Regions from separate parts of the Staphylococcus sp. aM genome, predicted to be linked through region 2. Evidence: predicted binding sites of a transcription regulator. Region 2 holds the regulator's gene; the other holds the start of a gene.
The links. The regulator LexA, encoded in region 2, represses DNA repair genes until DNA is damaged. The targets are predictions, from matches to a motif close to CGAACATATGTTCG.

Region 1 (3,460 bases), 510 kb from region 2:
ACATAGCATCAGTTGAAACTGAAAATGCTAGTCAATATATCGTCAAACCTGGTGACACATTATACCAAATCGCTTTAAATCATAATATTACTTTAGATGAATTATATAGCCTTAATCCTGGGGTTACACCTTTAATTTTTCCGGGGGATATCATTACTGTTTCTCCATATGAAACACAATATCAAGTCAACAATACCACTTATAATTCAAGCAATTATAATGTTGGAGAACCAACATCAGCAGCAAGTCAACAATATGTAGATGTTACAAGTGAAACGGCATCACAACCATCTGTTACAACGAATCAATCATATAGTAATGAGGCTGGTGCTAGTTTGTATTCTGTAAGTAATTCTGGCAATTTATATAATTATGGCAACTGCACATATTATGCATTCAATCGTCGTGCAGAGTTAGGTAAACCAATTGGAAGTTTATGGGGGGATGCTGGTAGTTGGGCAGTAAATGCTAGAAATGCTGGTTTCACAGTGAATAATATTCCAGTTGCAGGTGCAGTTTTCCAATCTAATCCTGGTACAAATGGTTCGGGTGGCTATGGCCATGTAGGCGTCGTTGAAAGCGTAAATAGTAATGGTACAGTTACAGTTTCTGAAATGAACTGGAACGGTGGATTTAATGTAAAATCTTACAGAACAATTACAAATCCAGGTAGCTATAACTACATTCATTAAATTTGAATACAAACTAAAGTTATATATAGCAGTAACGTAATTTATATTATTACGTTGCTGCTTATTTAATATTAATCAACTAAGTTGAAATCGCCATTAAGATATTACTTTTAATCATGATTTTGATTGGTATAATGAAACTAAGTATCATCTATGATTAAATAAGAAGGAGGCATCACGGAATGGGCATACATCAATATTACAAAAGACTCTCTGACATGGAAAAGCTTATTAGGTTGCCTGGTAAATTTAAATATTTTGAGCATAATGTGGCTGCACACTCGTTTAAGGTAACAAAAATTGCTCAGTATCTTGGCACTGTTGAAGAATATAATGGAAATGTTATAGATTGGAAGAGCTTATATGAAAAAGCACTAAACCACGATTTTGCAGAGGTATTTACAGGTGATATTAAAACGCCAGTAAAGTATGCAAGTAGAGAATTGAAAATGCTTTTTTCACAAGTTGAAGAAGAAATGGTAGAAAATTTTATTAAAGAAGAAATCCCTGAGCAATACCGTGACATATATAGACAAAGGCTACAAGAAGGTAAAGATGATTCATTAGAAGGACAAGTACTTGCTGTTGCGGATAAAATTGATTTACTATATGAAACATTTGGTGAAATCCAAAAACGTAACCCAGAACCTTTGTTTTTTGAAATATATGAAATGAGTTTAGAAACAATTATGCAATTCGATCATTTAGCTTCTGTTCAAGATTTTATTGATAATGTAATTCCTGAAATGCTAACTGAAAACTTCATTCCTAGAACAGAATTACGAGAAACTACGATGACAATACTTAATAAAAGAAACAGGTGAAATAAATGATTTGGTATGCATGTGCTGCATTTTTTCCTTGTATTTTAATAGTACTTTTTAGTGTCGTAACTAAAAACAAATGGATTGGTACCTCTGTTACTTTAATATTAATTGCGACCTCAATATATAAAGGCTTTTTCCATAGTGAATGGATTATATTTATTGATGTTGTATCATTATTAGCGGGTTATTTAATCATAGATCAACTAGAATTCCATAAGAGAGAAGAATAAAACTCAATTAATAAACAAACGGATTGAAAATAAAGTGTATAAAACAAGCATAGTTTGCTAAGCTATGTTTGTTTTTATTTATCTTATAATATAAAAATGTTAGCGAACAAATGTTTGTATTTTATGTTCGAGATTTGTTAAAATAGAAAATAAATTCAGTGCTAATATTTACGTTAACGATATCATCAAAATGATGTATGACAAGAGGTAAACTAGGGAAAGTAATAAGTAAATAACGTATTTAGTGACGATATTCTTTAGAAAAAAATGAGTTCACTAATCTCGAGTGATAAAAGTTGAGTTGTAAACAATACAGGAGGCGTATGTAGTAATGGTTGAACATTATCCATTCAAATTAAATTCAGAGTTCGATCCTCAAGGTGATCAACCTGAAGCAATAAAGAAAATTGTTAAAGGTGTTAAAGAAGGTAAGAGACACCAAACACTACTTGGTGCAACCGGAACAGGTAAAACATTTACGATGAGTAATGTAATACAACAAGTAGGTAAACCAACCTTGATTATTGCACATAACAAAACATTGGCTGGACAATTATATAGTGAATTTAAAGAATTTTTCCCGGAAAATAGAGTGGAATATTTCGTGAGTTACTACGATTACTATCAGCCAGAAGCTTACGTACCATCGACAGATACATTTATTGAAAAAGATGCGTCTATTAATGATGAAATTGACCAATTAAGACACTCAGCAACGAGCGCATTGTTTGAGAGAGATGATGTTATTATCATAGCAAGTGTGAGTTGTATTTATGGTTTGGGTAATCCAGAAGAATATAAAGATTTGGTTGTCAGTGTGCGTGTGGGCATGGAAATGGAACGTAGCGAATTACTAAGAAAACTAGTTGATGTGCAATATACTAGAAATGATATAGACTTCCAACGTGGTACATTTAGAGTACGAGGCGATGTGGTTGAAATATTCCCTGCTTCAAGAGAAGAAATGTGTATTCGAGTAGAATTTTTCGGTGATGAAGTCGATCGTATTAGAGAAGTGAATTATTTAACAGGCGAAGTTATAAGAGAACGTGAACATTTTGCAATTTTCCCAGCATCCCACTTCGTTACGCGTGAAGAAAAGATGAAAGTTGCAATCGAGAGAATTGAAAAAGAATTAGAAGAACGTTTAAAAGAGTTAAGAGATGAAAATAAACTTTTAGAAGCACAGAGATTAGAACAAAGAACTAATTATGACTTAGAAATGATGCGTGAGATGGGGTTCTGCTCAGGTATTGAAAACTACTCTGTACATTTAACGTTAAGACCACTAGGTTCTACCCCATATACATTGCTTGATTACTTTGGCGATGATTGGTTAATCATGATTGATGAATCACACGTGACACTACCTCAAGTAAGGGGGATGTATAACGGTGATAGAGCACGTAAGCAAGTTTTAGTTGATCATGGATTCAGATTGCCAAGTGCTTTAGACAACAGACCTTTAAAATTTGAAGAGTTTGAAGAAAAAACAAATCAATTAGTCTATGTATCTGCCACACCAGGACCTTATGAAATAGAACATACCGATGAAATGGTAGAGCAGATTATTCGACCTACTGGATTGTTAGATCCAAAAATTGATGTACGTCCAACAGAAAATCAAATTGATGACTTGTTGAGTGAAATTCAAGATAGAATTGATAAAAATGAAAGAGTACTGGTTACTACTTTAACTAAAAAAATGAGT
Region 2 (3,460 bases):
CCTTGTTGAGATTTAGCTTTATTAATTGCGTTATCTATTTCTTCTAAGTCATTGCCATCTTTAACTAAGATGTAATTCCATCCATATGATTCAAAACGTGATTGTGTTTTTTCAGAAAATGCTTTGTCTAAATCACCATCTAATGAAATATCATTTGAATCATATAAAACGATTAATTTGTCTAATTGGTTATGGCCGGCAAATGAAGCTGCCTCATGTGAAATACCTTCCATTAAGTCGCCATCTGACGCAAGTACATACGTATAATGATCAACTACATTGTAATTTTCTTTATTAAATTTACCTGCTAAATGACTTTCTGCTAATGCCATACCTACAGACATTGCAAAACCTTGACCTAGTGGACCCGTTGTTACTTCTACACCATCAGTATGTCTGAATTCTGGATGACCTGGTGTTTTAGAATCCCATTGTCTAAATTGTTTTAGTTCATCCATTTCTAAGCTACCAGATACATGTAATAAGCTATATAATAACGCCGAACCATGTCCAGCAGATAATACAAATCTATCTCTGTTAAAATAATCTTTAGATTGGGGATTAAAATTTAGGTGTCTTGTCCATAGTGTGTATGCCATTGGTGCTGCACCCATTGGTAAACCAGGGTGACCTGAATTGGCTTTTTCTATTGTATCGATACTTAAAGCACGAATCGTATCGATTGCTAATTGATCTTCTTTATTAAACATTATATTTTCTTCCCTTCTTCAAATAATACCTCAAATTAATTATAACTTATTTTAATATAAATTCATAAAGAAAAATCTGAAAAATCCCTCAGTTTTTCTATTAAAATAAATCTAAAATGATAAAATTTCACGCTTATTTTTCTTTCTTATTCTGATGAATTTTCTTTAATTTTTCAGGAGTAACATCAGTACCCTCTGGATCTATCACTTTAGTGTTTTCTAATTGCTTTTTGAACCCTTCTCTAAATGAATCAAGATATTGTTTTCTCAACTTAGATTGCTCTTTGGCTTCTTCGTTGGTTAAACCTTGTTCTTTCTTCTTTTTAGCTAATTCATTAATTCTATCAATATTTAAATCATTTTTAGACATTCAAATTCCTACTTTCATATCAATTATTGTTCAATTATATCCATAGTTAATTTCTAACCTTATATCATATATTTTTATATTCTTATAATAATATAGCGTTTATAAACCTTCCATAGAATATAACAAAAAAATGAGCATAACCAAATCGTTACGCTCACTTTTACTTTTTTATTCTATTTTAGTGTTTAGTGGGCTAATGCGAACATAGACCCAGATTTATGTTCGCTGTTCCCGTTATTATTAGGTGTTTGATGTTCATTTTGGTTAGCATTCTGATGAATTTCATGATCTGTCATTTCGTACGTTTGTTCTGAATGTGCGCTTTGATTAACACTTAAGAAGAATACTAAAAAGATAAGGCAAGATACTAAAAATACTGCTATATATGTTAAAAATGTCTTTGTTTGTTTTGTTAACATGAATCTCACTCCTAGAACGTTTGTTTGTATTTATAATTTAACAGAACAGATGTTCCATGTCAACACTTTAACGAACAAACGTTTGTTATTTACTATTAGAGATGCTATAATAAACTTAAATAAAACTAGGGAGTGCCTATATATGAGAGAATTAACGAAAAGACAAAGTGAAATATATGATTACATTAAGCAGATTGTTCAATCAAAAGGGTATCCACCAAGTGTTCGAGAAATTGGTGAAGCAGTAGGATTGGCTTCAAGTTCAACTGTTCATGGTCACTTATCAAGATTAGAAGAAAAAGGCTATATTAAACGTGACCCTACTAAACCTAGAGCAATTGAAATTGTTAGCGAACAATTAAATGATAATATTAGTATGGAAGAAACAATTCATGTTCCTGTAATCGGTAAAGTAACTGCAGGTATTCCAATTACTGCTGTTGAAAATATTGAAGAATATTTTCCATTGCCTGAACATTTAACTTCCACACATAATAGCGATATTTTTATTTTAAATGTTGTTGGAGACAGTATGATTGAAGCGGGTATTCTTGATGGCGATAAAGTTATCGTTCGTAGTCAAACAATCGCAGAAAATGGCGATATTATTGTTGCGATGACAGAAGACGATGAAGCGACAGTTAAAAGATTTTATAAAGAAAAGAACCGTTATAGATTGCAACCCGAAAATAGTACGATGGATCCAATTTATTTAGAAAATGTTATTGTAGTTGGAAAAGTAATCGGTTTATATAGAGAAATGTAATCATATTTTATCCTCATAACCCCCTATATATATAAAAAGGATTAGGCATCATGCCTAATCCTTTTTATTTTGATTCTTGTTCAAAACTTCTTTTACTTTTTCTAAGATATCAGGTTGTTGTTTTGATTTAGTTGACATTCTATCTACTTCCTTACAACTAATTAGTACCCCAACATATATTGTTTTAAACGATTAACCAGTATAATTTTCGGTCCAATATGGTTGTCGTTGATCATTAAAATCAACGCCGACGCCTAAAGTTGAGAAGCTATCATTTAGTATATTTTTTCTGTGCCCTAATGAATTCATTAGTCCTTCGTGAGCGTATATACTATTTTGTTGTCCATAGGCTAGATTCTCACCTGCGGCATTAAAGTCATGGTGATCTGCTTTCAATCGATCAAATGGTGATTTCCTCTTTAAATCTGTATGATCAAAATAATTATTTTCCACCATATCTTTGCTATGCTTTCTAGCAGTATTAGAAATGGATTTAGAATAACTTAACGTTGATAATTGTCTTTGTTTTCTCTCTGCATTAACAATATCAAAATCTTGTAATTCAAAGCTTTTTTCCAAGGATTTAGAAGGTGCACCATATTGCTCTTGAAGTCTATTTTCCATTTCATCACTTACTTGATATAACGCTGTGACACCATTCTGTTCATGTTTATCATAGAAGACAGTAGTATATATATGCTTTTTGTGAAAGACGTCATATTCATCGTTTTGTATTTCAAACCGCTTATTCCCTTTTTTCATTTCATCAATAGGTTTACCTAAACGATCTCTCACCTTATTTTTAGGGGTCGCATATTTTATTTTAGATTGCGAAGAGATTAAGTTTTGATTAGTGTACATACCGTTTACTCTATCTTTAATATAACTAATCATAACGAATTGGTTATAATCATCATCGTAATACGTATACCAATGTGTGCCATATTCATTAGAAGTGATGCGTCGTGCTTTACCTAATTTATCTTCCACTTCTTTTTTTGACATATTCATTTGAATATTATTTATGGCAAATTCTTGTTTATTCGGAACATCCAAACTTATATCTTCTTCATTAGAATCTCCAAATGCCCAATGATCTATCTGTTGTCTAACTTCTAATTGAACTTTTTCTAGTGGTTTCCATTCATTCAATGGCAGAAAAATGACTAAACATAAACATGCGACAAAAAATACG

Region 1: uvrB (excinuclease ABC subunit UvrB) is a predicted target of LexA. The motif match lies at 1,853-1,866, and genes of this name have one in related genera.

What each region holds. Positions count from the first base shown of each region.
Region 1 is NZ_CP121447.1:1,996,707-2,000,166, reverse strand. Features, by position in the region: gene P7F85_RS09875 (COG3942 and LysM peptidoglycan-binding domain-containing protein) at 1-692, shown strand, start outside; gene P7F85_RS09870 (YfbR-like 5'-deoxynucleotidase) at 875-1,516, shown strand; gene P7F85_RS09865 (CsbA family protein) at 1,522-1,749, shown strand; gene uvrB (excinuclease ABC subunit UvrB) at 2,081-3,460, shown strand, end outside.
Region 2 is NZ_CP121447.1:1,490,690-1,494,149, forward strand. Features, by position in the region: gene tkt (transketolase) at 1-710, opposite strand, end outside; gene P7F85_RS07265 (DUF896 domain-containing protein) at 844-1,080, opposite strand; gene sosA (DNA damage-induced cell division inhibitor SosA) at 1,266-1,499, opposite strand; gene lexA (transcriptional repressor LexA) at 1,642-2,265, shown strand; gene P7F85_RS07280 (CAP domain-containing protein) at 2,458-3,460, opposite strand, start outside.